4 regions of the Sporosarcina soli genome follow, and region 1 is predicted to be linked to each of the others. Evidence: riboswitches for the same ligand, from Rfam matches in the RefSeq annotation. Region 1 holds a riboswitch; each other region holds the start of a gene.
What was found. A riboswitch is a leader RNA that binds a small molecule or an ion and turns the genes downstream of it on or off. The one in region 1 is predicted to bind S-adenosylmethionine.

Region 1 (7,600 bases):
ATGAGAAAGTCCAGCATGCCGAAGAGACGGTAGCGGATTATTTAATCGGCGCGGATGCCGGCTGTTTGATGAATATCGGGGGGAGAATGGAGCGCGTTGGGACTCCGGTGAAAGTGTTGCATATTGCGGAAGTGTTAAACAACCGCTTATCTTCATTCAGCAGAAGACTCCCATCTCTATAGGTGTCAAGTTGAATGTGGTTTTGTTTTCCTGTACAGCGGGTGTTCAAACGCCTGCTGAACGAAGATAAAGCCTCCGGCGGATGTCATAGATTTTGAAAGGAGTTAAAGAGGGCAGTCTAAGTGCGCGACTTCCTAAAAGAAAAGTGCCTTACTTTCTGCAAAGATCGCAGAAATACGGCAAATCGAACCCTTTGCTGTTCGATTTGCAACGACTGCATGACCTACATCCTGTAGGCCTCAAGCTCGATTCAAAATCTAGACACAATTAGGCCGAGGCGTGATTGATTTAAAAGAGTGGGGTGAGCTAATATGCCGATGAAAGTCGGGACGGAAGATTTTAAGAATCGTGTAGATGCGGGGCTTCAGAATACATTTATGAGAGGCGCTGTTTCGGGTGCGCAGGATAGGCTGGAGGTCAGGCGGCAACTTGCGGCAGAGGAGCTTGGCAACTGGGAGGAGTGGCGTTCTTTAGGTGAAGAGATCCGTCAGCATGTACTGGAGAATTTGGATTTTTATTTGCACCAATTGAGCGAGAATGTGGCGAAGCGGGGCGGACATGTCTTTTTCGCATCGACTGCCGAAGAGGCGAACAACTATATTATGGGCGTCATGAAGGAAAAAGAGGCTAAAAAAGTTGTTAAATCCAAATCGATGGTAACCGAAGAAATTGACTTAAACGCCAATTTAGAACGGATGGGCTGTGAGGTCATTGAGACGGATCTTGGCGAGTATATATTGCAAGTCGATGATCATGATCTGCCCTCCCATATTGTGGCGCCGGCATTACATAAAAATAAAGAACAAGTAAGAGAGGTATTCGCTCGGAAATTGGGGTATACCGGTTCAGAGAAACCAGAAGAACTGACCAAGCATGCACGCAAAATGCTGCGAGATGACTATTTGACCGCAGATGTGGGCATTACAGGCTGTAACTTTGCGGTCGCTGAAACGGGTTCCATCTGTTTAGTGACCAATGAAGGCAATGCTGATCTGTCAACAGCGCTACCTAAAACACAAATTACCGTGATGGGCATGGAGAGGCTTGTCCCTACATTTGAAGAGCTGGAAGTGTTGGTCGGCATGCTAGCGAGAAGCGCTGTCGGTCAAAAATTGCCGAGCTATGTGACGGTGCTAACGGGTCCGAAAGAGGAAGGGGCTGTCGACGGCCCTGAAGAATTTCATCTTGTCATTGTGGACAATGGACGGTCGGACATATTGGGCGGTGAATTCCAATCGATTTTGCAATGCATCCGCTGCGCAGCTTGTGTCAATGTTTGCCCGGTTTATCGGCATGTCGGCGGACATTCATATGGCTCCATTTACTCGGGGCCAGTCGGCGCCATTTTGTCACCTTTACTTGGAGGATACGATGACTATAAGGAACTCCCTTATGCTTCCACATTATGCGGGGCGTGTACGGAAGTTTGTCCGGTGAAGATTCCCCTTCACGAACTGTTGCATAAACACCGACAAGTGATTGTTGAAAAAGAAGGAAAAGCACCGATTTCGGAAAAGCTGGCGATGAAGGCGTTCGGGTTGGGCGCAGCATCTCCCGCGCTCTATAAAATGGGGTCCAAAATCGCACCTGCGGCTATGAATCCATTCACAGTTGGCGATAAAATTACCAAAGGTGTCGGACCGTTAAAAGCATGGACCGAAATCCGGGAATTCCCAGCACCTCACAAAGAACGGTTCCGTGATTGGTACAAGGAACGTTCGAAAGGAGACGATGAATCTTGACTGGGAACATTCAAGGGAGGGAAGCCTTTCTCACTAAAATAGCCAAACAGCTTGGCAGAGAGAAAGTCGCGACCGATATTATCAGACCAAAGTGGCGTCACCAACCTCAGGACAAAGTTTTACAAGGGGCTAGTCCCGATGAGTTAGTAGACGTGTTGGCAAAACAATGCCAAGTGATCAATACGGATTTTGTTGTGACAACCAAAGAACAACTAGCGTCCGACTTGCATCAAACGATTGTAGCCTATGGAGGAGGCCCTGTTGTTACCTGGAAGGATGCCCGTTTTGAACAATTTGGGCTCACTCCGCTACTGAAGGATACGTTACCAGCTGAACAAATCCCCGTTCATGAATGGGAAACCGCTAAAGGGAAAGAAAATATTGAGCTTGTCGAGCGGGCGAATGTTGGAATCACCATCAGTGACATCACATTAGCGGAATCGGGCACAGCGGTTCTATTCAGCAGTAAAGACAAAGGGAGAACCGTCAGTTTTTTACCGTTGAAATCGATCATCATCATTCCAAAAAGTACGATCGTTCCACGCATGACCCAAGCAGCGCGAATCATTCGGGAAAAAACGGCTAACGGCGAATACTTGGCTTCCTGCATCAACTTTATAACGGGGCCAAGCAATTCGGCCGATATTGAAATGATTCTTGTCGTCGGCGTTCATGGACCGATGAATATGACGTATATAGTTGTGGAAGATTTATAAGCAGAATCTAGATTCATAGAACTCAAAAAACCGTGTATGGAGTATTCCGTCCACGGTTTTTTATACAAATTGAAATACCTTTATCTATATAAGTTTTTCTTGGAATTAATGTATAATTTCCGCAGAGGGCGCGGTAATTATACAAACCGAACTCTGCACTGTTCGGTTGGCTAAGGAACCATCGGTATGAGTAAGGCGATTATAGCAAGGATAACCGCGGTCCATGCTAAACCTTTTTGTGGGGAGAAGAGACCAATAATACCTAAGACGAGCGCGATGCCTCCCAGCCAAAACGGGGCGTAAAAAAATCCGACGACAGCAAAAATAATGGCTAACCAGCCGATCCAAATACCATAGGAAGCTTTCAAATTCATCACCTCCGTTCTAAAAGAATTGGAAGAACAATTTACTTTATACTATGCACACTACCTTGTTTTTGCTTGGTCTATTTTCATGTGTTTAGAGTGTTAGTTGCTAATTTATTTTCGGAAAATCAAAGATCTTTTTGAAAAAAGGTTGCATTTTTTCTGATTAGCGTATATTATCGTTAATAACGAAATAAGCAAATAAAACTAAATAGTTTTTCTTATCTAGAGAGGTTTAGGGACTGGCCCGATGACGCCTCAGCAACCACCATTTTGGTACGGTGCTAATTCCAGCAAGTCCTTTAAACGACTTGATAGATGAGGAAAAGACTTGTTCATATGAAGAGTCTGCTCCTTTATGTATAGAGGGGCGGATTCTTTTTTGATTTGAATCAGCAGGGAGTTTGGACTCCCTGCTGATTCAAATCAAGCCTCCGGTGGATGTCACGGATTTTGAAAGGAGTCAATTGTGGCGATGGCTAGTGCCTTAATTTCTGCAAAGAACGTAGAAATACGGCAAATCGAACCCTTCGCTGTTCGATTCACAATTCAAAATCCGGAGCAATTACGCTGAGACGTGATTGATTTATATGAAAGTAAAAACCAAAGTGGGAGAGGGGAATGTGAAGCCGTTGAGTTTATTAGATACGTTGAAGGACCGTGTTTTGATAGGAGATGGAGCGATGGGGACATTGCTCTATACGACGGGCGTGGACCGCTGTTTTGAGGAGTTGAACTTGACGCAACCTGAACAAGTGCAACATATTCATGAGGCCTATATCGAGGCGGGGGCGGATGTGATTCAAACCAATACGTATGGAGCGAATTATATCAAACTGGCCAGATATGGTTTGGAAGACCATGTAAAGAAAATCAATCAGGCCGCGTTCCAAATTGCCAAGAGAGCCGCTCGGAAGGGGACATACATCCTTGGCACGATTGGTGGCATCCACGGAACTCAAACGACAATCGGAACGGAAGAGGAAATTAAACGTAGTTTCCGGGAGCAACTGTATTGCTTGCTCTTAGAGGAGGTGGATGGTCTTCTACTGGAAACGTATTATGATTTCGAGGAATTGAAGACCGTCTTGAAAATCGCTCGGGAAGCGACGGATATTCCAATCGTAACAAACGTCTCCATGCATGAGGCCGGTATTTTGCAAAATGGAATAGAGCTGGAGGATGCTTTGCAGCAGTTGGAAGATTTGGGAGCGGATCTGGTTGGTATCAACTGTCATTTGGGGCCTTACCATATGTTGAAATCATTGGAAACTGTGCCGCTTCCAAAGCGTGCCTTATTGGCGGTCTATCCCAACGCCAGCTTCCCTGAATACCGGGATGGCAAATTGTTTTACGAAAATGAACCGGCCTATTTTGAAAATTATGCGGCCAGTTTTCGGGAACAAGGGGTCCATCTGATCGGCGGTTGTTGCGGAACGACACCTGAGCATATCCAAGCACTGACAAAAGGGTTGATCAATCGGGACCCGATCCGTGAAAAGGTCATCAAAGTGAAAAAGCCTAAAGTGACAGCATCCAAAGTAAAAGGTCCACAAGCCCCGTCGCTGTTGGAGACGGTAAGGGAAAGGCACTCGATAATCGTTGAATTGGATGCACCGAAACATTTGGATACGCAAAAGTTCTTCGAAGGGGCACATGCCTTGCAAGATGCAGGGGTCGATGCCATTACATTGGCAGATAATTCATTGGCATCGCCACGGATTTGCAATACGTCCATGGCTTCGCTCGTTCAGCAAAAGACTGGGGTCACTCCGCTTGTCCATATCGCTTGCCGGGACCGGAATCTGATCGGTTTGCAATCGCATTTGATGGGGCTTCATACATTGGGCATCACTGAATTGTTGGCCATTACAGGAGACCCGACAAAAGTGGGCGATTTTCCGGGAGCGACTTCTGTTTTCGATGTTACCTCGTTTGAATTGATTCAACTGATCAAGCAGTTTAACGAAGGCATTTCATTGTCCGGGAAGTCGTTGAGAGAGAAAACTTCTTTTACGGTGGCGTCCGCTTTTAATCCGAATATCCGTCATCTGGAAAGGGCTATTCCGAGATTGGAGAAGAAACTGGCGTCAGGAGCTGATTATTTCATTACCCAGCCGATTTTTAGCCCTGAAAGAATTGAAGAGGTGTATAAGGCGACTAAACATATAGGAGCACCAATGTATATCGGAATTATGCCCCTAACCTCACCTCAAAATGCCGAATTTTTGCATAATGAAGTGCCGGGCATCAAATTGACAGATCAGGTTCGTGCAAGAATGGCGGCCACCGCCGGTAATCGGGAACAGTCTACGATCGAAGGGTTGGCGATTGCGAAAGAGCTGATCGATGTGGCGCTGGAGCATTTCCACGGTATTTACTTGATCACGCCTTTCATGCGTTACGATATGACGGTTGCATTAACGAAGTATATCAAGGAAAAAGTGCCCGCAGTAAAGGGGGTGATTCGAACAGAAAGTGCTGTACATGGATGAAATGAAAAAATACTAAGTAGACAAAGGGGATTATTTACATGGTAAATGTACAAAGTTCGACGATTGGTTATCCAAGAATTGGTGGGAAACGTGAATGGAAAAGAGCGTTGGAGCGTTTTTGGAATGGTGATATTTCGGAGGCTGAGCTGCTCGCAACGACAGAAGAACTCCGTTTAGATAGCTTGGCAAAACAGCGGAAATTAGGCATCGACTTAGTGCCCGTAGGAGATTTCTCCCTATATGATCACGTATTGGATACATCGATTATGTTTGGTGTCGTTCCAAAGCGTTTTGGCTATACAGGTGGAAAAGTGTCTTTGGAAACTTATTTTGCCATCGCTCGTGGAACGAAAGATGCAGTCGCATCTGAAATGACGAAATGGTTCAACACGAATTATCACTACATCGTACCGGAACTTGAAGGCATCACGCCGCAATTGGTGGAGAATCGCCCACTCGCTTTCTATAAAGAGGCGAAAGAGAAACTAGGCATCGATGGCAAACCGGTATTGTTAGGGCCTGTTACGTATATTAAATTGGCCAAATCCTATGGAAATGAAAATTTTGCTTCTTTATTGCAAGAATTTACACCATTATATGTTCAAGTTTTGCAAGAACTTGCAGAGGCGGGGGCACAATATGTGCAAATTGATGAGCCGATTTTGACGAAGGAGTTGTCGGCGGAGGAAATCGAGCAAGTGAAAAAAGCCTATACGGCGATGAGCAAAGCTGTGCCGCAATTGAAAATCATCTTGCAAACTTATTTTGAAAAGATCGCAAACTATGAAGCGGTCGCTGCATTGCCTGTACATGGATTAGGATTGGATTTTGTGCATGGCGATTCGCTTTCATTGCTACAAAAGTATGGGTTCCCAAAAGATAAGGTCTTGGCGGCAGGTGTCATTGATGGTCGTAATGTCTGGCGTGCCGATTTGGACAAAAAAGTGGCACTCTTGCAGGACATCCTAGAGCATGTTGAACAAGAACGACTGATTGTGCAATCATCTGCATCCCTTTTACATGTCCCGGTTAGTACGGAGCCTGAAGAGAAATTAGATCCGGTCATTAAAGGTGGTTTAGCTTTTGCGAATGAGAAGATCGCTGAAATCGTCCTGTTGACGAAAGGCGTACAAAAAGGGGGCGCAGCGATTACGGCAGGACTTGAAGAAAGCAGAAAAGCCTTGGCTGCACTGAATAATTCCAAATATCGCCAAAATACAGAGGTGAAAGAGAATGTTGCCAAACTGACGGATCAGGACGTGAATCGCGCATTGCCATTCGCGGAAAGGATTCAGGCGCAAGAGCAGCGCTTTCAGTTGCCGCTATTGCCGACAACGACGATCGGAAGCTTGCCGCAAACACCAGAAGTACGGCAGACGAGATCGAAATGGCGCAAAGGCGAAATAACAGACCAAGCGTATGAGCAATACATCAATAGCCAAATCGATAAATGGATTGCCATTCAAGAAGAAATTGGCATCGACGTCCTCGTCCACGGAGAATTTGAAAGAACGGATATGGTGGAATACTTCGGTGAGAAATTTGCTGGATTTGCAGTGTCTGAGTTCGGATGGGTCCAGTCTTACGGTTCCCGCTGCGTTAAACCACCACTCATTTTGGGAGATGTTGCGTTCAGCGAGCCCATTACTGTGAAAGAAAGCGTCTATGCACAATCGTTGACTAAGAAGCCGGTAAAAGGGATGTTGACAGGTCCAGTAACGATCTTGAATTGGTCCTTTGTGCGTGATGATATTCCACGTTTCGATGTGCTGAACCAAATTGCATTAGCTCTACGTCAGGAAATCGAAGCGCTTGAAAAGAGCGGCATCCGCATGATTCAAGTGGATGAGCCTGCATTGCGCGAAGGCTTGCCACTCGATCCGGAAAAACATAAGGCGTATTTAGAGGCAGCCGTCTATGCCTTTAAACTGGCGACCGCGTCTGTTCAAAATGACACACAAATCCATACACATATGTGCTATTCGGAGTTCAACGGAATCATCGATTCGATCAGTGCATTGGATGCGGATGTCATTTCCATTGAGACTTCCAGAAGCCATGGAGAAATCATTTCGGCATTTGAAAATAACACCTATGACAAA
Region 2 (7,600 bases), on a different contig from region 1:
TTCCTTTCGGGCGTCGTTACAGGTGGTATCACCAATCGTGTTTACATTGAAGATGGGCGCTTTCACGGCTTGAAGATTGCCGAAGAAATTGCACAAAGGCTTTCAGTTGTTCGAAGTAAATCATGAAAAACAGCTCTTTTAATTACATTGACGTAATTTAAAGAGCTGTTTTTGATCTCCGTATTTTGGTTATGGTTCTGTTGAAATACAACTCCGACAGCATTTCATCCTAAACAATTGAAATTAATGATTACGATTCGACTACTTTTTGGGGTGCTCGTTTTTTCATCGCCCACGCAAAGATAATGGCGCCAATCAGCGTGAAGCCTAAGTAACCCATTGTCGGGTAAACCGTTCCAACAAGCGTGATAAATCCAACGAAGCTCGCTCCGAATGCAGCTACTCCGAATAACACAACGGCACCTTTGAATTTCTTCGTTTCTGGTTTCATGGTACGCGCTGTAAAAGCATAGAGCATACCGACAGCGGTATTGTAAATCATCCCAAGCAAAATAATAGAAAAAATCGTACTCATAACTGGGCTCATACTATCAGCCAACACAAGCATCGGCATCGGTACGGACGCAATTTCCTTCAACTGTGTAAGCATTGAAACGTTGATAAGGACGATGAGAAGACCGAGACCCAATCCACCGATGATGCCTCCCCATGCCGCCACTTTTTCATCTTTGACCGTTCCACCCATGACAGTTAGCATCGCGGCACCAGCCGCGATATTATATGACACATACAACACTGCCCCTAATAGCCAGTGGGACGCCCCGCGGCTTTGGCTCGCGGCGACCGCTTGCAAATCCGCGGATGCAAAATCGAAATTCATAACCGAATAAACCGTAATGATAATGACGATTAACAACAGAAAAGGCGTAAATGCACTAATAAGCGTAATCACTTTTTGAACACTGAAGGTCACGGAAATAATCGTGATAACGGTCATCAGAATACTTCCAATGACACTCGGGATGCCAAATTGCTGTTCGAAAATGGCTCCAGCTCCCGAAAACATAACGACCGTCACACCGAACAGGAAAAAAGTGATAATGATGTCAACAACAACCCCTAAATAGCGGCCGCAAATATGATAGATGACTTTCTGGTGAGAAGTGGTTTGTAAACGGCTCCCCATCTGTGTCAAATTCATCCCGATAAAAGCGAAAAATAACGTTGCGACAATCGAACCGGCAATGCCGATTGCACCGAAGCTCGTGAAAAACTGTAAAATCTCTTGCCCTGATGCAAACCCAGCACCGACAATAACACCGATAAAGGCTGCACCCATTTGAAAACTCTTTCTCATAAATGTTCCCCCTGCTAATTGCTAGTTGTTGATATGTTATAATATTCTGAATTAATACCCCGGAAGAAACCATGTGGGCAGATATCCACCCACATGATTTTGGTTATTCGGCTTTAAAACGATATGTTTCAACTGTAAACTTATCCATTGCACGGAAATTCGGTTCATAGCCGATACCATATGCGGTCGGAACGGTAATATAGCCATCTTCTACGACGACTTCCGGCGTAATGACATCTTCTTCCCAATAGCGGGAAGAACCGGCCGTATCGCCTGGCAAGATGAAGTTCGGCAATGTTGTCAAAGCGATATTATGCGCACGCCCGATACCCGATTCCAACATGCCGCCGCACCAAACAGGGAGACCTTTTTCCATACAGTAATCATGTATTTTCTTCGCTTCCGTCAAGCCTCCGACCCGGCCGATTTTAATATTGATGATTTTTGTACTCCCAAGTTCCACTGCTTTCCGCGTATCTTCCAGCGAATGGATACTTTCGTCCAAACAGATCGGTGTCGTCATCTGTTTCTGCAGTGTTGCATGGTCGATAATATCATCGGACGCAAGCGGTTGTTCAATCATCGTCAAGTCAAACGCGTCCAACTGTTTCAGCAGTTCGACATCATTCAATGTATAAGCCGAGTTGGCATCCGCCATGAGCGGCACATCTGGGAACTGTTTTCGGAGCTCGCGCATCACTTCAACGTCATAGCCCGGTTTGATTTTTACCTTGATGCGTTTATAACCTTCCTCTACAAAACCACGAACGGTGGCAATCAAATCTTCGACGCGTTCATGGATCCCGATACTAATTCCGACTTCGATTTTGTCGCGCTCGCCGCCTAAAGCTTGCGCCAATGTCATTTTATTGCGCTTGGCGTATAAGTCCCAAATGGCTCCTTCAATGGTCGATTTCGCCATATTATTCTTGCGGATGGCACTGAAAAGGCCACTTACTTCGTCGGGATGCCCAATTTCTTTTCCTAGTACGAGCGGAATCAGAAAATCTTGTAGCATATGCAAATTCGTTTCAAGCGTCTCTTCGTTGTACCAAGGCGCGCTGAATGCAACCGACTCGCCCCAACCGCTATTGCCGAGTTCGTCTTTTGCCTCCAGTAATAGAAAATCCTTTTCTTGCATCGTTCCAAAACTTGTCGTAAACGGATGCTTCATCATCATTTTCATTTTTCGGATCGTGATTTCTTGAATGATCATTCGAATTCTCCTCTTTCACTCGTATTCAATGGAATTGTATTTCTTTTGACCACTTGGTAATAGTGGACTCCAGTTGTTGTTCGATTAACGTTTACCAATGCATAGCCTTCACGGAAAAGCGTTTGGAAGATAGTCCTGATTTTTAGTCGCCAATCCAGTGCAAGTTGCGGCTCACTTTTTTTGATCAACTGAATATGTTCGGGGATCGGAATTTCGATACCGGCACTGTCCGTCGGTATTTCTTCTTCATTAAAATTTAGCATCGGGTTTCCTTGTTCAGATTTCCCTACTGGAAACGGACGATCAAAACGCTCAATCGTCGGAACCCAACGCTCTCTCACTCTTTCGCTCTTGATCCACCATTCGATTTTAAAACGGTCTGAAGGCAATCCTTTGTTCAAACCATCTTCCATTTCACCGTACCAATTTTCCAAATAAGTGCTACAAATTCCAGATAACTTCGATACATTCAAATATGCGTTCCGACTTTCCAAAGGATCGAATGTCCAGGTGATCAAGTCGTAACCCATTTCGATGGCATATGCGCGTTGCTCTTCTTTCAATGTTTTGCCGATTCCCATCAGCTGATAATCCGGATGGATCCCGAGCATATGGGAACATAAATAAGTTTTTCCATTTGCAAATCCGGTAAATCCATAGGAGAAGCCGACGATTGTCTCCCCATCAAAAGCACCGAGCATCAGCCCTCCATTGGTGATCGCCGTATAGGTTTGATGGACCGGAATCGGTTCCGATCCCCATACGGTTGTTTCAAGGGATTGGACGAGACGCATCTCTTCAATTGTTTCCAGTTTACGTGTTGTAATCGTTCGATTCATTGTGCCACTTCCTTTTGTTCTAACCGTTCAAACGTTTCGATCACTGCCCGTGTTAGAATTTCAATGCCGGTCAAAATACTGTCTTGGTTGAATGTCATCTTTGGATGATGGAGGCCGGGTGCAAGGTCACAACCGAGTCCAAGCATCGTCGCTTTTACGGAAGGACGTTTCAATGTGTAAAAATGGAAATCCTCTCCGCCTGGTGTAACAATCGGCGAGACTAAATGAGATTCCCCTACCGTTTCAGAAATCGCTTGTGCCATAATATCCACGGCCGTTTCATCCACCTCTGCTGCGGCAATTTCAGCGAGAAATTCATAGTGAATCTCCACACCAGTCATCTTAGCAACCGATTCAATTGCAGTTTGTACTTGATCAAACAGCTTGTCCATGACCGCATTCGTTTGCGCGCGCATATCAATGCTGAAGACGCCATTTCCTGGGATGATGTTGGCTGATTCACCGCCAGCTTGGAACATCGTCATTTTCGCCGAATGGGGCACCATCGGGTCGACATGGATGGAGCGGATCGCCTGTACGAGCAAAGCCATCACTTCAATGGCGTTTTGTCCGAGGTGCGGCCTAGCCCCGTGCGTGTCGGTGCCGCTTATGGTCCCTTTCAACATTTTCGCCGCGCCATGCATGATCGCCGGTGCCGAGTAACCAAGGCCGAGTTCCTGGATTGGGCGAAGGTGGACGCCATACAAGTAATCGACGTCATCGACTAGTCCTTTGTCGACAAACGACAATGCCCCCGTCCCTTTTTCCTCGGCGGGTTGGAAGAGCACTTTCAGTCGACCGTTCTTCGGATAGCCCAGCTTCTTCAGTGCGAGTAATGTCCCGACTGCCATCGTCATATGCGCATCATGTCCGCATGAATGATTCGCTTGGTACACGCCGTCGACTTCCTGCCAAAGTGCATCGATATCCGTACGGAGACCAACGCAATAGTCTCCAGCTCCCGCAGTTACAACAAGCCCTGTTGAATCATCAAATGTCGAGACCTCGAATCCTTCATTCTCGATGAGTTGTTGTAAATACTTCGTTGTTTCGACTTCCTTCCAACTGATTTCGGGGTGAGCGTGTAAATGCGCGAACACCTCCTCAACAATCGGTTTCAGCTCTTGCAATACCGTTTTCATTGTTTCTCCGCCCCTTCCACAAATAAAAAATCGCTATTCAATGATTGATAGGTTTGTTGACTTTTTTCGAAGTGCTCCTTTTCTTTCACAGACACACCGGCAACCAGCGCATTCATAAACGAAAACAAAGAAGTCGTCGCATCAAGTGTGGATTTATTCGGTGAGTAAATGGGAAACAGTACATCACTATGCGCTTGGATGGGCGCTAACAACGAATCTGTTATCGCGATGACATAGGCTTGCTGATCACGGGCCAATTCAGCGATGCGGATTGTTTCTTTTAAATACCGGTGAAAAGAAATAGCGACTAAAACGGATTGATCATTCATCGCACTTAACGTTCGAATGACATCTTCTGCTTCAGTGCGGATGAGTCGGACGTCAGGCCTGACCAGCCCAAGCGAATAGGAAAGCCAACTAGCCGCGGCATGGGAAGAACGAAGCCCCAATATATATACCGTTTGCGCTTTTGAAAGTTGGTCGATCGCCGTTTCATAATCCGTCTCATTGATCTGCTTAATCGTTTCCTGGATTGTACGACAGTCCTGTTCCATCACCTGTTCATAAAAATGAGGCGCTTGTTCCAACTCAAGCTTGGATTGCTGATAAGTGTGCAAACTGCTTTCTTGAAAGAGCAACTGTTCCCGCGTGGTCTTTTGCAGTTCAGAATAACCGGAAAGCCCGAGACTATAGCAAAAGCGGATGACCGTCGTCTCACTTACTCCGATCATCGCGCCAATTTCCTGTGCCGAAGACACCGCGACATTTCGGGGATGATCCAACACATAAGTGGCAACTCTCTTTTGACTTTTCGATAAGTTATGGAAATGCTCATGCACGAGCTCTTTTAATTTCATCATTGATCACCATTTGAAGTATAAGCATTTTTATTCCGACAAATGAAGTTAAAACTTCATAATTGATTGAAAATTATTCTAACATAAAAGTTTGCAGAGTACAACCTATTTTCTGAACCTTCTTGCGAAATTGTTACAGTATCAGAAACCAACTGGCCCTAGTATAAGGAGGGCTTGACGTTTACCAATCCCCCTGTTATGATAATTAAAATTATTCCCAAAACTAAATATTATGTCTTATCAAGAGAAGCCGAGGGACTGGCCCTATGACGCTTCAGCAACCAGCCGAAAGGTAAGGTGCTAATTCCAGCAGGATCATGACTTTTTTGATCCCGAAGATAAGAAGGTGCGAATGCATAATGTCGAAAAGCCTTCTTTCTAGAAGGCTTTTTTATTTTTTACTTTTTAATAATGAAAGGATAAGAATAACGATGAACTTGCTAGATACACTCAAAACGAATGTACTCACTGCCGATGGTGCTATGGGTACGATGCTCTATTCATATGGTATCGATTTTTGCTATGAAGAGCTTAATGTTGAAAAACCGGATATCATCGAGAAAATACACCAAGAGTACATCTCGGCTGGTACGGATATCATTCAAACGAATACATACAGTGCCAACGCGATTAAACTTGCTCGCTACGGACTGGAAGATCGGGTAAAAGATTTCAATGAGGCAGCCATTCAAATTGCCAAGCGGGCAGCCGCACCAGGTGGTCAATTTGTATTGGGGACAATTGGCGGGATTCGCGGGATTCGAAAAAGTGATGCTTCATTGGATGAGATTATAAGGTTTGTCCAGGAACAAGCGGAAGTCCTATTAGCTGGAAATCCAGATGGACTTTTACTTGAAACCTATTATGATTTTGAAGAATTATCTTCCGTCGTTACTCATTTAAGGAGACTGACTGATACACCTATTATCGCACAAGTATCGATGCATGAACCCGGCGTCTTACAAAATGGTATATCACTTAACGATGCCTTGCACCAACTTGAAGCGACAGGTGCGGATGTCGTCGGCGTCAACTGTCGACTCGGACCACACCATACAATACAAGCTTTCGAAGGTGTGACGCCTCCTAAAACTGCTTTTTTATCGGCAGCGCCAAACGCCAGTCTTCTTGATATCGAAGATGGACGGATTGTCTATGTCGACGAAGCAGATTATTTTGGACGCGCGGCGGTCTTGCTCCGCGATGAAGGTGTACGTTTGATCGGCGGATGCTGTGGCACGACACCAAAACATATCAAAGCCGTCAAGCAACGGATTGCGGATTTACCACCAATCGTCAATAAGATAGTGAAAGTGCCGAAACCGATTGTCATTCAAGAGGCCGATCCAAGAAAAAATGAACCTTTACATGAAAAAGTCAAAAGAGAACGTTCCATTATCGTTGAACTGGACACTCCTCGCCATCTCAACACACAGAAATTTTTAGAAGGCGCGGATGTACTGTACCAAGCCGGTGCTGATGCAGTGACAATGGCAGATAATTCACTCGCTTCTCCGCGTATTTGTAATACGGCAATGGGTTCTATTTTAAAGCATGCAAACAACGTCCGTCCCCTTGTCCATATTACATGTCGCGATCGAAATTTGATCGGTCTTCAATCCCACTTAATGGGACTCGATGCGCTGGGTATTCACGATATACTCGCCATCACCGGCGATCCGACTAAAGTGGGAGACTTCCCTGGAGCAGCGAGTGTTTACGATGTATCAAGCTTAGAATTACTTCAACTGATTAAACAATTGAATGAAGGCATTTCCTTTTCCGGGAAACCGCTGCAAAAGAAAGCCAATTTCTCCGTTGCAGCGGCATTTAATCCAAACGTTCGTGTCATAGAGCGTGCTGTCAAAAGGCTGGAGAAAAAAATCGAGTGCGGCGCAGATTATTTTATTACCCAGCCTGTCTATTCAAAAGAAAAAATTATCGAAATCCATGAAGCGACAAAGCATATAGAGACACCGATTTACATAGGGATTATGCCTTTGACGAATATCCGAAATGCTGAATTTTTACACCATGAAGTGCCGGGTATCAAATTATCTGATGAAGTACTTGAGCGCATGCGCAAACATGGTGACGATAAACAACAATCGGCGAAGGAAGGCCTTCAAATTGCGAAAGAATTGATCGATACGGCTGCACAATTATTTAACGGTATCTACATTATTACACCGTTCCTTCGTTACGATCTATCACTTGAATTAATCCAA
Region 3 (7,600 bases), on a different contig from region 1:
GCAAAAGGATTATGAAACATGGTATTTTCCACAATACACTCATTATTTCCCACCGGTCCAAAATGCACAGCTCGTCCGCGACTTATGTGACTGGATGAGAAAGCAGGGAGATTAGGAGTTTGAAAATTAAAAATCGTGTAGCACATTTGAAATGTGCTACACGATTGAACGTTGATTAAGCGATTGGTCCGCCTTTAAGGACGATATCTTCTGAAACCGTACCAAATTTCTTGAAGTTTTCACGGAACAGGTCTGCCAATTCTTTCGCTTTTTGATCATAAGCCGTACCATCAGCCCATGCATTGCGTGGATTCAGCACTTCCGTTGGAACACCTTCGATAGATGTTGGCATTTGAAGTCCGAATACAGCATTCACTTCTGTTTCAACATCATTTAGTTGTCCTGCAAGTGCTGCACGTACCATAGCGCGCGTGTATTTTAGATCCATACGTTTACCGACGCCGTACTCGCCGCCAGTCCAGCCAGTATTGACAAGGAAGACTTGCGCGTTATGCTCATCGATTTTCTTGCCAAGCATTTCCGCGTATACTGTTGCATGGAGCGGTAAGAATGGTGAACCGAAGCAAGTTGAGAATGTAGCTTCCGGTGATGTGATGCCACGTTCAGTTCCAGCTAGTTTCGACGTGAAGCCGCTTAGGAAATGATACATTGCTTGCTCTTTCGTTAACTTGGAAATTGGAGGTAAGACGCCGAATGCATCTGCTGTCAAGAATACGATCGTTTTCGGATGTCCAGCAACAGATGGGTCAACGATGTTGTCGATCGCTTGGATCGGATACGCAGCGCGCGTATTTTCCGTCAATGTACCATCGTCGTAATCAGGAATGCGTGTTTCTGGATCGATGACGACGTTTTCCAAAACGGAACCGAATCGGATTGCACCGAAGATTTCAGGTTCTTTTTCTTGAGAGAGGTTGATGCATTTTGCATAGCAGCCACCTTCAATATTGAAAACACCATTATCAGACCAGCCATGCTCATCGTCCCCGATCAGTTTGCGGTTCGCATCTGCGGAAAGCGTCGTTTTCCCAGTTCCTGATAGACCGAAGAACAAAGCGACGTCACCATCTTCACCGACGTTTGCTGAGCAGTGCATCGGCATAATGTCTTTTTCAGGAAGCAAGTAGTTCATGATGGAGAAGATGGATTTCTTCATTTCACCTGCATACTCTGTTCCACCAATCAAGACGATCCGCTTTTCCATGGAAACGATGATGAATGTCTCGGAATCCGTTCCATCGATTGCAGGATCCGCTTTAAAGGACGGAGCTGAAACGATGGTGAATTGCGGGACATGCGTTTTCAATTCTTCTTCGTTCGGGCGGATGAATAACTGATGGACAAATAGATTATGCCATGCAAATTCATTGACGACCCGGATGGATAGACGTGAAGCGGGATCTGCACCTGCGAAACCATCGAAGACGAACAGTTCATCTCTCTCTTTTAAGTGGCGGATTACTTTCGTATATAAGGACTCGAAAATGTCGGCAGAGATGGGACGGTTCACTTTACCCCAATCAATTTTGTCTTTCGTGGTCTCTTCCTCGACGATATACTTATCTTTAGGAGAACGACCTGTATATTTACCGGTTTGAGCTGTGATTGCTCCATCCGCAGTTAGTTTTGCTTCACCGCGCGATGTCGCCTTTTCCACAAGCTGTGGTACTGAAAGCTGCATATGCACATTTTTACCAGACAGCAGTTCTTGAAGCTCATCGCCAATTCTCGCAGATATCATAATTTATTACCTTCCTTTACGTATAATCCCAATCTTCTTTGGGTAACATCACATTATGGAATTAGTATAACACATTTAACGGATTAGTCTATACTAATTCAAAGAACAATTACTTTGTACGCGAAAATTGAAAAAAGATTTGACATCAGTGACAATTTTCCGTAGGATGTATAGTTGAACGGATACTCTTATCCCGAGCTGGTGGAGGGGTCAGGCCCTATGAAGCCCGGCAACCTGCAATGACTTTTTTGTCAGCGCAAAGGTGCCAAACCTGTAGCAAGATATTTATCTGGATACAGATAAATATCCTGTATGATAAGAGTGAAAGGTGCATTTACAATCCTGCCTTTCCTCATGTGCTTTTTACGTGAGCGAAAGGCTTTTTATCTTCATTCAGCAGACTTCTACCTCCATAGAGGGTGAGATGGATGCTGTTTTGTTTACTATCTAGCGGGTATTCAAACGCCCGCTGAACGAAGATAAAGCCTCCGGCGGATGTCACAGATTTTGAAAGGAATTAATTGAGCTTTGCTCAATTCAAAATCTGGACGCAATTACGCCGAGGCGTAATTGATATAAAATCGCCCTTAATCCTCGTGTATAGAGCTCGAAATGGCTTGAAGTCCGTTCATCTTGGGGGCTTTACATGGGACATATGAGTACCGTATCAATCTCGTAGGATATAAGGAGGAACTGGAATGACAAACCGCCGACTGTTTACATCAGAATCGGTAACAGAAGGGCATCCGGACAAAATGTGTGACCAGATTTCGGACGCTATTTTGGATGCCATATTAGAAGAAGATCCCAATGCGCGTGTAGCGTGCGAAACGACAATTACAACTGGACTTGTCCTGATTGCAGGGGAAATCACGACGTCCACTTATGTCGATATCCCGAAAGTGGTTCGTGAAACTGTGAAAGGAATCGGCTATACACGTGCAAAATACGGATTTGATTGGGAAACATCTGCAGTGCTGACTGCAATCGATGAACAATCACCTGATATCGCTGCAGGGGTTGACGAGGCATTGGAGTCGCGTGAAGGCTCCATGACTGATGATGAGCTTGAAGCGATCGGAGCGGGTGACCAAGGGCTAATGTTCGGTTATGCTTGCAATGAAACACCTGAACTGATGCCATTACCGATCAGCTTATCCCATAAACTTTCTCGCCGCCTTGCACAAGTGCGGAAGGATGAAACAATTAACTACTTGCGTCCAGATGGAAAAACGCAAGTGACTGTGGAATATGATGAAAACAACGTGCCGGTACGGATCGATACAATTGTCATCTCTACACAACATCATCCGGAAATCACACTTGAACAAATTCAACGCGATATTAAGGAAGTTGTCATTAACCCGGTCGTACCGGCTGAGTTGATCGATGAAAACACGAAATACTTCATCAACCCGACAGGCCGCTTTGTCATCGGTGGACCTCAAGGGGATGCCGGTTTGACAGGTCGTAAGATCATTGTCGACACTTACGGTGGATATGCTCGCCATGGCGGCGGCGCATTCTCGGGGAAAGATCCAACAAAAGTGGACCGTTCCGCTTCATACGCGGCACGCTATGTTGCCAAAAACATCGTCGCTGCAGGACTTGCAGATCGTTGTGAAGTCCAACTTGCTTACGCGATCGGCGTTGCTCAACCGGTATCGATTTCAATTGATACTTTTGGGACAGGCATCGTAGCGGAAAGCAAGCTTGTGGAACTCGTTCGTGAACTGTTCGACCTTCGCCCAGCAGGCATCATCCAAATGCTCGACTTACGTCGTCCAATCTACAAAGCAACAGCAGCTTATGGACATTTCGGTCGCACGGATGTCGTTTTGCCATGGGAACAGACGGACAAAGCGGAAGCATTAAAAAAACTAGCTGGACAATAATATATGAAGCCGGAAGAGCAAATGTGCATCTTCCGGTTTTTTTTCTGTGAAAAAACCTAATAGGGGGGAGCCCCCCTCATTCATATCTCGTTCCTAGCGGGTGAAACAGATTTATGCATAAAAACGGAAGTCACCCCAATCAAAGGATGACTTCCTGTTTTACTTTCATCTAAAAAACAATTACCAACGCGCAGTTAACATTTTCCTTCTTGTATAAAATTCTATTCCATCCGTTCCGTTTGCATGTAAATCTCCGTAAAATGAATTTTTCCATCCAGAGAATGGGAAGAAGGCCATCGGGGCAGGTACCCCTAAATTCACCCCTAACATACCTACTTGGATATGTTCACGGAAGTAACGGACGTTGTGACCGCTTGCCGTAAACAAGCAAGCTCCATTGCCGAAATCGGATTTATTGGTCAACTCGATGGCCTCTTCAAGTGTTTCCACTCGAACGATTGAAAGGACAGGCGCAAAAATCTCTTCCTTCCAAATCCGCATATCTGTTGTGACATGATCAAAGATCGTAGGGCCTATAAAGTAGCCGTCAGCCGTCATGCATTCGTCTTGACGTCCATCCCGAAGGAGAACCGCACCTTCTTCTTGTCCGCTTGCGATATAATCAGCTGTTCGTGCCTTATGTTCTGGCCGAATAACGGGACCGAGGAAAACCCCTTCATCCAAACCATTTCCGATCGCAATTGAATCTGCGGCATCTTGAAGTTTTTCAATCAGTGGTTCCGCAACTTCACCGACCGCAATCACAACGGCACATGCCATACATCTCTCTCCTGCTGAGCCGTAAGCTGCACCAATAATTTCTTTGACGGAAGCATCCAAGTTTGCATCCGGCATGACGATGGAGTGATTTTTGGCACCGGCCAATGCTTGAACACGTTTCCCATACCCAGCCCCTGTTTTATAAACATATTCTGCAACAGGCTGTGATCCTACGAACGAAATAGCAGGTATATCTTCATGGGAGAGAATCCCGTTCACCACATCATGTGCACCATGGACAATGTTGAAAACCCCATCTGGAAGTCCGGCCTCTTTAAAAAGTTCTGCTAAACGGTTCGCAAGCAGGGGTGTTCTTTCCGATGGTTTTAAGATAAATGTATTTCCGCATGCTATTGCGAGAGGGAACATCCAGCAAGGTACCATCATCGGAAAGTTGAAAGGAGTGATTCCACCAATGACACCTACAGGATATCGATACATTCCGGATTCGATGTTTGTTGCAATATCGGGTAATTGTTTTCCCATCATAAGGGAAGGCGCGCCAGCAGCGAATTCTACACATTCAATTCCTCTTAGCACTTCGCCTTGAGCTTCCGTGAGGTTTTTCCCATTTTCGATGGTAATTAACTTTGCAAGTTCCTCACTCTGTTCAATGAGCAATTGTTGAAATTTGAATAGGATTCTAGCGCGTCTTGGAACGGGAGTTTGGCTCCAAGTGGAAAAAGCTTCCTTTGCTACTTTGGTAGCATCATTGACATCCTCGATTGTGGAGATGGGTACTTCAGCTAAAATCTCTCCGGTCGCAGGGTTTGGAACTGGAATATAATTGGTTGTTTTTGCTTCTACCCATTGGCCGGTAATGAAGTTTTTTAATCTATTTTCTGTCATCTATAGTTCCTCCTAGTTGTTCGTGGTTTTTAAGGACTGGTAATCTGAGTTGCAAACTGGTAATTATAAATAAGTTGGTACAGCTCTTCGATTTCTTTCTTAGACGGGACGCGAGGATTATTGGCAGGACTTCCACTACGAATTGCGTCCGTAGCCATTCTTTCAATATTTTTCAGATAGGTTTGTTGTTCAATTCCCAAGTCTTTCATATTCGGGATACCTAGTTCATAGCAAAGGCTTTTAATTTGTTTCACTGCAAGATCAGCCATTTCACTGTCGCTTAACGATTGGGATTTTGTAAATATCCTTCCAATTGTCGCAAGCCTTTCTACGCATGAGTCTTTACTAAATTCCAGAACAGCGGGTAATAGCATGGCATTCGACTCGCCGTGTGCAACATGGAAAAGGGCGCCGATCGGACGGGACATCCCATGCACCAAGCAAACGGATGCATTTGAAAATGCCATTCCTGCGTACATGGATGCGGTGGACATCGCTTCTCGGGCAGCGAGATGAGTAGGCTCTTCATAGACGGTCTTGATATTTGAAACAATTAGCTCAATGGCCGATAATGCTAGCGAATCCGTCATCGGTTGGGCCCGTTTCGATAAATAGGCTTCAATTGCATGACTAAGTGCATCGATCCCTGTGGCAGCCGTCACTTTTTTGGGTGAGGATAAGGTCAGCACCGGATCCACAATAGCGACGGAAGGCATGAATGAGGGCTGTTTAATCATCATTTTTTCTTCATTTTGTGTGTTTGTAATAACAGTGACATCTGTCACTTCAGATCCTGTTCCGGCTGTTGTTGGAATGGCGATATGAGGAACCGGCAATTGTTCCACCTGTTTATCGCCCCCCATATAGTCGCCGATGTAGCCGCTATTTGTAGCGAGAACAGCGACCGCCTTTACAGTATCAATACAACTGCCGCCCCCAAGTGAAATAATCAGATCACATTTGCTTTTTTGGAATAAAGATAAAGATTCCTTAACATATACATCCGTTGGCTCCGATATAACTCCCGTATAAATTTCTGCCTGAATCTGTTCATCTAGAAGATATTCGATACATTGATTGATATTCCCTAGACTTTCCATTATGGGATCGCTAACAATCAATGCTTTTTTTCCTCTTTGAGCAGCTTCGGTTGCAACACGGTGAAATGATCCGCTCCCATATAATACAACTTGCGGAGCTCTGAACACGTTTATGTTTACCAAACGACTCCCCCCTTTAGTTGATACACTACTACGTATATGCAAGAAGCTTGCCATAAAAAAGACCATCCAAAATGTAACGGATGGTCCTGTAGAGAAGAGGCTCATAAGCCATATTTTTTAAGTTTTTGATATAAAGTAGTTCGGTGGATGCCAAGCAGTTCTGCAGCTTTTGATTTATTGCCTTGTGCATTGTTTAAAGCTTGAATGATCAGTACTTTTTCAATGTTATCATTTTTAGTTTTAAATTGATCGATCAAGGAATTCTTGTTTACATGAGCTACTTGTTGCGCATAGGAAGGGCTGTTCCTGATCATAGCAGGTAAATCGTCCAGTTCAATATGGTCTTTGTCAGTCATTGTGACGAGATGTTCAACTGTATTGACGAGTTCACGGATGTTGCCTTTCCAATGGTAGGTCATTAAGGTCGCGACCACTGCTGAGGACAATGTTTTTTCAGGTAACTGATATTTTTTACAAATATCTTTTACGTAATAAGCTAATAAGATCGGGATATCCTCCACTCGTTCACGAAGTGGAGGAAGGTGTAACCGGATAATATTCAATCGGTAATACAGGTCTTCGCGGAATTGACCGTTTTCCACCATTTCCTCTATATTGCGATTTGTAGCGGAAATGATGCGAACGTTGACTTTATACTTATTTACACTACCGACACGCTCGGCTTCCCTTTCTTGCAGGACCCGTAATAATTTTGTTTGCATGATTAGGGAGAGCTCGCATATTTCATCGAGGAAAATGGTACCGCTTTGAGCAAGTTCAAACTTTCCCGGTTTCCCCCCTTTTTTTGCCCCGGTGAATGCCCCCTCTTCGTAGCCGAAAAGCTCTGATTCAAATAATTGTTCCGGGATGGCCCCACAGTTGACACTAATGAACGGACCATTGAAATAAGAGCTTTGTTGGTGAATATTTTTTGCAAATACTTCTTTACCCGTACCACTCTCACCGGTGATCAATACGGTGGCTATCGTTCTTGCGGCTTTCCTCGCAAGTCTTTTGATATCTTCTATATTTTCACTTGAACCGATAATTCGGTCAATCACCGTCGTATTGGCAGGCTGCTGTTTGGAAAG
Region 4 (7,600 bases), on a different contig from region 1:
GTCTTAAATCCGGCACCTGTCGACCATTTCAAACAAGAATTCATCGACTTGGCCACTTATTTGACGCCGAACGAATCGGAGTGCAGACATATTTTCGGTGATGACATCGAACAAGCATTGGAACAATATCCGAATAAACTCATCGTAACATTGGGGGACAAAGGTGCTCGTTTCTATGACGGAGAACAGCATCAATTCATCCGAGGATTCCAAACAACACCGGTCGATACAACCGGTGCCGGTGATACATTTAACGGTAGTTTCGCCGTTGCTATCGCGGAAGGAAAGAGAATAGAAGAAGCTATAAAATTTGCCAATGCGAGTGCTTCCCTCTCTGTGGAGAAAAAAGGAGCCCAGAATGGCATGCCTTCCTTGGAATCTGTATGGGAACGTTTGAGTTTAGAACAATAAATCGAAGGCGCCAACTTCCAATCCTAAACAGGATTAGAAGTTGGCGCCTATTTCATTAACCTTGCATTTCTTTTGTCGGACCCATGATAGGTGGGACAGTTAACCCCGCCTGGCGAAGAAGGACAGTCATTTGGCCACGATGATGTGTTTCGTGGCTGATGAGCATGCTTAATAATTTCCCGCGTTTAGTTGGCCCCGTGAAACCGGTAACTTCCCCGAGTAGGTCTTCATCGGTCAGTTTCGTTGCTTCTTCCTTAATCGCTTGTGCGAGTGTTTCATACCTCTTAACAATTTCTTGCGCACTTTGTGGTTGAGGATCTTGTTGACCTGGTCCCTGAACTTGGAAACCAGCAAAATGGCCGAAAGCCCCCGCTGCGCCAACCAAATGCCACGACAGCCAGCCAAGCGAGCTATGACCTTCTACAATCGCTTGATCAAGTTTTTCATCTGTCATTGCTCTCATCACATTAGCAGTTCCTTCAGATGACACTGTCCAATCCTCTAAAAAGTCTTCTACCTTACGATACATACTCAATCACTCCTTCATAGTGTTCCCACTCAATTGTAGTTATTGGTATTTTCCTTGTCCAATTTGCTGACTGTTAGCGTCCAAACATCTAAATCAGCTACGAACAAATCGTTATAAAAGGTGCCAAATACATTAACGCTTGTACTTGGCACCTTTTATGATACGTATGAAATTATTGTTGCTCCGCGTGCTTTTTAAAATTATTTAAAATCGCCTGCCATCCTTCTTGTTGCATTTCAATCGGATTCATCGTTTCGGGCTCAAATGTTTCAATCACTTTTGTGTCATTTCCTTGGGGGACAAAGGTGATTTCAACCTTTCTTCCATCCTCTAATGTATAGGAAATGAATGCATGAACACGTACTTCGTCATAAATGCCCCCAAAGTCAAAACCGAAGCTTCCATCTTTCGCTTCCATCCTGGAAACAAATTTCCCTCCGGCCCGTAAATCATTTTCAGCATATGGCGTATGCCAATCATCAGAGGCATTGCTCCACTTCGTAATATGATCAGGCACTGTCCAAAATTCCCATACTTTCTCCACTGGCGCATGCACAATTGCTTCAACTGTTATTCCCGAATGATTCGCATCCATCTTTTCCGCTCCTTTTTTCGAAGTTATTCTTTTTATAATTCGTCATCTCTAACAGCTATTCCTTTTTTAGTTTATCCGAAAACATGCGACTAAAAACAAACGGCGAGAGCCAAGTTTAGACATGCTTTACCATCGCATTAGAATCCATTATCTGTTATACGCCAATTTTCGACATTTTTCTAATTCAAACAACATTTTTTCTGAATACTGATTGACGAAGCTACTCAGATGCAGTATAGTATTTTACAACAGTATTATTGACATAACATATATCTCTCATGAAGAGAAGCTGAGGGACTGGCCCATTGAAGCTCGGCAACCAACCATACAATCTAGTATGGAAAGGTGCTAAATCCTGCAAAACGTAATTGTTTTGAAAAATGAGAGAGGACGTCAGCGTTTATTCCAATGCTTATGAACCTCTCATTTTGAGAGGTTTTTTGTTATTTTCTACTAAATTGTCAGTAATTCGCTGTTCAAGCTTTTTAGTTTACCAAGCATCAAGAAAAACAATAGATCGGAGAAGTGTTATGAAGAAGTTACTTTTTACAGCATTACTCATTTTAGTTTTAACAGCACTTGCTGCATGCGGTGGCAAGGACAAGTCCCAAGACGCAACAGAAAGCTTATTAAGTGATGGGGTTCTAACCATTGGTGTCACTGCTGGTCCACACGAAGAAATCGTTGAAAAAGTGAAAGAACTGGCGGCAAAAGATGGTCTTGAAATTAAAATACAACCATTTTCTGATTACGTAATGCCGAACGTTGCTTTAGCCGAGAGTGAGATTGATATGAATATCTTCCAAACGATTCCTTTCTTTGAACAAATGAAAAAAGACCGGAACTTGGATCTTGTTTCTGTAGGTGAAACAGTCACTTTCCCAATGGGTATTTACTCTAACGAAGTAAAAGATGTAAGCGAACTGCCTGAAGGTGCGAAAATCGGCTTACCAAATGATCCGACTCAAGGTGGACGCGCACTGATGCTTTTTGAAAGTGCGGGGATGATTACACTTCAAGAAGGTCTAGACTCCAACGCGACAGTCAATGACATTGTTGACAATCCAAAGAACTTCCAATTCATTGAACTTGATGCAGCACAAATCCCTCGTCAATTAATTGAACTTGACGCAGCAGCGATCAACACGAACTTCGCAATCGATGCGGGACTCTCTCCGGCAAATGATTCCATTTTCATTGAACCGAAGGATTCTCCGTTCGTGAACATTATCGCTGTTCGGGCCGAATCAAAAGATGATGAAGTGATTCAGCAATTTGTCGATTTATATCGTTCCGAAGAAGTGAAAAAATTTATCGAAGAACGATTTGATGGATCTCTCATTCCTTCTTGGTAATGAAAACGAATGTTTGAAGTCCCATCATTCCAAGCCGTGATGAATAATAGTTCAGGGAACGTTACCGCTTTAGGTAACGTTTTCTTTCAAAAGGAGATAAAACAGTGATTGTATTGGAAAATGTTTCGAAAGTTTTCCCTGCGAAAAACAATGAAGTAATAGCCGTCGACAAAGCAAATATTCATGTGAAAAAAGGCGAGATCCATGGCGTTATCGGCTACAGTGGTGCCGGAAAAAGTACGTTGATCCGTTGTGTGAACTTGCTGGAACGACCGACAAGTGGAAAAATTTATATCAACGGGGAAGAAATCACCTCCATCCCTCCTCACAAACTAGACAATGCGCGTCGCAAAATCGGGATGATTTTCCAAGGTTTTAACTTGCTAAAGACAGCAACGGTATACGACAACATCGCCATCCCTCTCAAATTGATCGGGATTGATAAGGCGGAAGTAAAAGCACGTACTGAAAAGTATTTGGAAATCGTCGGTTTAGCGGATAAACATCAAAGCTATCCTTCCCAATTGTCCGGGGGGCAAAAGCAGCGTGTCGCAATTGCTAGGGCATTGGCGCAAGAACCTGAAATTTTGCTAAGCGATGAGGCGACAAGTGCACTTGACCCCGAAACAACGGAATCCATCCTCGATCTCCTGTTGAAAATCAACGAAGAGTTCGGCATTACAATCTTACTGATCACACATGAAATGAACGTCATACAAAAAATTTGCGATTACGTCTACGTTTTGGAAAGCGGAAAAATCGTAGAACACGGGACAACGATTGACCTGTTTTCAAACCCTCAAAAACCAACGACTACCAAATTTTTGGGCACTATCGCTCAACGGAATTTATCTCCGTCTCTCATTTCACAATTAAATTTAACAGGTTCTGTTCAAAGATTGACTTTTACTGGCGATATTGCAGGAGAACCATTGTTAGCTGAAATGAGTAAACGATTTGCCGTTGTGCCTAACATTTTAGCAGCCAATATTATTGAACTGAAAAATGGCGTGATTGGGAATTTAGTTGTTCACGTTGCAGGTGAAAAAGAAGAAGTTGAAAATGCGTTGCTTTTCATACATGAGCAAGGCGTTGGCACGGAAGAATTGGAGGGTCAAAATTGAACGGATATGAAGATTTTATCCAAAAGTGGTTGCCCATCATTGGACAATCGACAATCGAGACATTCCAAATGGTCGGAATCGCTCTGTTATTTTCCATCATTATTGGGATTCCATTAGGGATTTTATTAGTCTTATCAAGGCCAGGGCAAGCGCTTGATAATAAATTGCTATACCATACGTTAAATTTAATCATCAACATTATTAGGTCCATACCATTCATCATATTGTTATTTTTCATTTTGCCGTTTACGAAGCTAATTGTCGGCACATCGATAGGCGTCAAAGGGGTTATCGTGCCGCTTGTACTTTACACGTCCCCCTATATTGCACGTCTAATGGAATCTGCACTTCTTGAGGTCGAGCAAGGGGTGGTAGAAGCCTACACCGCGATGGGTATCAAAACAAGACAAATTATTTGGCATGTCATGTTACGGGAAGCACGTCCCTCTATCATTTTGGGGTTAACGATTGCTACTGTCAGCCTAATCGGGGCGACGGCGATGGCTGGGCTTGTCGGCGCCGGTGGTTTAGGAGACTTGGCCTATCGTTTTGGACATTTGAGATACGAAGTCGACGTCATGTACGCAACGGTCTTGATCCTCATTATTATCGTCCAATTGATCCAATCGCTCGGCAATCGCCTTGCAGCTCGTATTAAAAAGGATTAAATGAAGTGTATATCGAAGATTGTGGCTATTATCACCGAGACGTACAGCATTTATAGAAGACAAATTTCATCTGATACGGAGTGAGCAACAATGATAACTACAAGAAATAACGACTTATTATTGCAAAATATTGACCCGTCCGAATCATTTCCAGTTTCATTTGAGCAGTTGGAACAAGCAGCGCAGGAAAAAATGGGGAAAGGCGCATTCGGTTATATCCACTCCGGTGCCGGCCGTGAAGAAACATTGCAAAAAAATGTTTCTTCCTTTTCCAAGTACGCTATCGTCCCTCGCTTTTTAAATGACGTAACAGAACTGGATACTTCCGTTCAACTTTTCGGACGTACATATGCCACACCATTATTCATCGCTCCGGTTGGCGTACAAAAAATTGCACATGAAGACGGGGAAATTGCCACTGCACAAGCAGCTGCTTCCCTCGGTATTCCTTTCATCCAAAGTACAGTATCCAGCTATTGCATAGAAGAGGTAACAGAAGCAACAGGTAATAGTCCGAAATGGTTCCAGCTCTATTGGTCAAGTCAAAATGAGGATATTTCCTATAGCATGGTACAAAGAGCGGAAGCTGCCGGCTATGAAGCGATTGTGCTAACGGTCGATACCGTCATGCTCGGCTGGCGTGAAGAAGATGTCAATAATCAATATTCCCCTTTGATGCAAGGGTTTGGAAAAGCGAATTATGTCAATGATCCTGTCTTCATGGCATCCCTTCCGAATGATGACGACGATTCAATCATTCAGGGCATCGTAGACAATATTTATCATCCTTCCCTTAGCTGGAAACAGGTAGTGGAGCTGAAGAAGAGAACTTCATTGCCAATCCTTTTGAAAGGCATCCTGCATCCAGAAGACGCTAAGCTGGCAATCGAAAACGGCATCGATGGCATTATCGTCTCCAACCATGGCGGCCGTCAACTCGATGGTGTCGTCGCAAGTATCGATGCGCTTCGTGCCGTTGTGGAAGCTGTCGATGGCAAAATTCCAGTGCTTTTCGATAGTGGGGTCCGTAGAGGCTCTGACGTTGTCAAAGCGCTCGCATTGGGGGCAGATGCTGTTTTAGTTGGTCGACCTTTCGTCTACGGCTTGGCAGTTGGCGGACAACAAGGCGTTGAAAAAGTATTATCCAATATCCTTCAGGAAATGAAAGTGACGATTTCATTATCCGGGATCACTTCCGTCCGCGACCTTCGTAACGTTACAATCGTAAAACGATAAAGTGAAACTTCAATCAGTGGGGGCAACACAAGCTAAAAGCGTCACGTCCTGTGACAACGCTTGTGTGACCAACATCGTGTTGGCCCGAATCAATCGGGCTTTTATCTTCCTTTAACGGATGTCCAAACTACCTGCTGAAGGAAGGCAATTTAAGTTCGCGGCGTCCTGTAAGTGCCTTAATTTCCGCAAAGAGCGCAGAAATACGGCAAATCGAACCCTTCGCTGTTCGATTGGCAGTTGATCTCCCACCTATTCTTATCGTTTTACTTAAGTCTTGAGGTGGGAGTATTACTGCCCGTTAATGCGGGATAAAATAGACCATGAACCATAACGCCAAGGGAAAGCCTATACTTCCCTTGGCGTTTTTATATTCCGATTAACGAGATGTTAGTTAAACGGATTTTTCCATTCCATTAAGAATCCATAATTCAACGATTCTTCATCCTCTAAATAATTTTCCACTACAGCAACGGGCGTTCTTCCGCATCGCAATAAAAAAGTAATGACAGGATCGTTGATATCCCCGCTCATCACCGCCTGCACATAGTCATCGACAGTCATTTCAGGCGCATGGAGATGGTAACCGGGCATTCTTCCACCGCCAAGCAAACGTTCCAATTTCAGTTCGATCACGACTTGATACATCGCCTGCAATAGCAACTTCCCCAGTCCCCATTTGCGATACTGTGGGCTCACAGCGATGTCGACAATATAGAGCGTATTCCCCTTCGGATTGTGATTTCGGATATAGCCGTTGTCCGTCATCTCCTCCCATCGATGGGAGGGATGGGCTGGATCAAATTGCACACACAAACCTGTCAAGGAACCGACTAGCCTGCCGTCCACCTCCACACAAAGGGCACCTTCTGGAAAAAGGGAGATATGGTTTGTCAGTTGCTCTTCATTCCACCATAAGGTAGACGGAAATGGCGGTGGAAAACATTCTGATTGGATGCGAAGTATATCTGCAAAATCGTCCTTTGTATAATTTCGAACAACAGCACGAACAGGTCTTCCTCCATCAAAGACAAATACTTCACTGCGGTAGGCCATTTCATCCCCCTTTGTCCATTGTATTATTCCCGATCAGAACACGTTTTTTTATTCTCTTATCGAACACTATGCAGAACATAACTGTAAGATTCATTTCATGGCTTCTCAGTTTCATCTATCAAAATGATACAAAATTCGGTATACTTCAATCAAAGAAAGAGAGGAAGGTAGCCAATTATGAAATTCGAAATGATTGAAAATGCATTTGAAACAGAGACGTCCTTTGGACAACTGACCATTTCAGGGAATGATGAATATGGATTTAGACCTTATCAGCTGCTCATCTCATCGATTGCAGTTTGCAGTGGCGGTGTGTTGCGTAATATTTTGGATAAAATGCGGATGCCAGCTGAACACATTTCAATTGAAGTGAAGGAAGTCAAACGGAATGCGGAAATCGCCAACCGTGTCGAAAAAGTACACCTTCATTTCACCATTAAAGGAGAAGCAATCGATGCATCCAAAATGGATAGAGTTTTTGAATTAACGAAGAAAAACTGTTCGATGGTACAATCCGTCATAGATTCCATCGAAGTTGTGGAGACTTATGAAGTACTAAATTGAATGTAGCGAATAGAAGTGCCTAGTCCGCAACTGTACTTGGACTGGGCGTTTTCTTTGCCCTCCCC

Region 2: it holds a riboswitch for S-adenosylmethionine, as region 1 does, so the genes downstream of both, ACFPRA_RS21140 (bifunctional homocysteine S-methyltransferase/methylenetetrahydrofolate reductase) here and ACFPRA_RS23325 (bifunctional homocysteine S-methyltransferase/methylenetetrahydrofolate reductase) in region 1, are expected to answer to the same signal.
Region 3: it holds a riboswitch for S-adenosylmethionine, as region 1 does, so the genes downstream of both, metK (methionine adenosyltransferase) here and ACFPRA_RS23325 (bifunctional homocysteine S-methyltransferase/methylenetetrahydrofolate reductase) in region 1, are expected to answer to the same signal.
Region 4: it holds a riboswitch for S-adenosylmethionine, as region 1 does, so the genes downstream of both, ACFPRA_RS24245 (MetQ/NlpA family ABC transporter substrate-binding protein) here and ACFPRA_RS23325 (bifunctional homocysteine S-methyltransferase/methylenetetrahydrofolate reductase) in region 1, are expected to answer to the same signal.

The regions. Positions count from the first base shown of each region.
Region 1 covers NZ_JBHSNO010000018.1:41,082-48,681, reverse strand. Annotated here, with positions in the region: gene ACFPRA_RS23345 ((Fe-S)-binding protein) at 1-182, shown strand, start outside; gene ACFPRA_RS23340 (LutB/LldF family L-lactate oxidation iron-sulfur protein) at 492-1,922, shown strand; gene ACFPRA_RS23335 (LutC/YkgG family protein) at 1,919-2,638, shown strand; gene ACFPRA_RS23330 (hypothetical protein) at 2,809-3,006, opposite strand; SAM riboswitch class I at 3,222-3,328, shown strand; gene ACFPRA_RS23325 (bifunctional homocysteine S-methyltransferase/methylenetetrahydrofolate reductase) at 3,636-5,498, shown strand; gene metE (5-methyltetrahydropteroyltriglutamate--homocysteine S-methyltransferase) at 5,537-7,600, shown strand, end outside.
Region 2 covers NZ_JBHSNO010000016.1:88,020-95,619, forward strand. Annotated here, with positions in the region: gene ACFPRA_RS21110 (YpdA family putative bacillithiol disulfide reductase) at 1-126, shown strand, start outside; gene ACFPRA_RS21115 (YkvI family membrane protein) at 251-1,318, opposite strand; gene menC (o-succinylbenzoate synthase) at 1,422-2,534, opposite strand; gene ACFPRA_RS21125 (GNAT family N-acetyltransferase) at 2,531-3,373, opposite strand; gene ACFPRA_RS21130 (M20 peptidase aminoacylase family protein) at 3,370-4,515, opposite strand; gene ACFPRA_RS21135 (MurR/RpiR family transcriptional regulator) at 4,512-5,372, opposite strand; SAM riboswitch class I at 5,607-5,717, shown strand; gene ACFPRA_RS21140 (bifunctional homocysteine S-methyltransferase/methylenetetrahydrofolate reductase) at 5,804-7,600, shown strand, end outside.
Region 3 covers NZ_JBHSNO010000006.1:247,170-254,769, reverse strand. Annotated here, with positions in the region: gene ACFPRA_RS13440 (alpha/beta hydrolase family protein) at 1-115, shown strand, start outside; gene pckA (phosphoenolpyruvate carboxykinase (ATP)) at 176-1,762, opposite strand; SAM riboswitch class I at 1,948-2,084, shown strand; gene metK (methionine adenosyltransferase) at 2,461-3,657, shown strand; gene ACFPRA_RS13425 (CoA-acylating methylmalonate-semialdehyde dehydrogenase) at 3,838-5,286, opposite strand; gene ACFPRA_RS13420 (iron-containing alcohol dehydrogenase) at 5,316-6,509, opposite strand; gene ACFPRA_RS13415 (sigma 54-interacting transcriptional regulator) at 6,611-7,600, opposite strand, start outside.
Region 4 covers NZ_JBHSNO010000022.1:97,044-104,643, forward strand. Annotated here, with positions in the region: gene rbsK (ribokinase) at 1-411, shown strand, start outside; gene ACFPRA_RS24235 (DinB family protein) at 467-940, opposite strand; gene ACFPRA_RS24240 (SRPBCC family protein) at 1,113-1,535, opposite strand; SAM riboswitch class I at 1,809-1,922, shown strand; gene ACFPRA_RS24245 (MetQ/NlpA family ABC transporter substrate-binding protein) at 2,066-2,890, shown strand; gene ACFPRA_RS24250 (methionine ABC transporter ATP-binding protein) at 2,995-4,014, shown strand; gene ACFPRA_RS24255 (methionine ABC transporter permease) at 4,011-4,682, shown strand; gene ACFPRA_RS24260 (alpha-hydroxy-acid oxidizing protein) at 4,773-5,918, shown strand; gene ACFPRA_RS24265 (GNAT family N-acetyltransferase) at 6,306-6,971, opposite strand; gene ACFPRA_RS24270 (OsmC family protein) at 7,149-7,535, shown strand.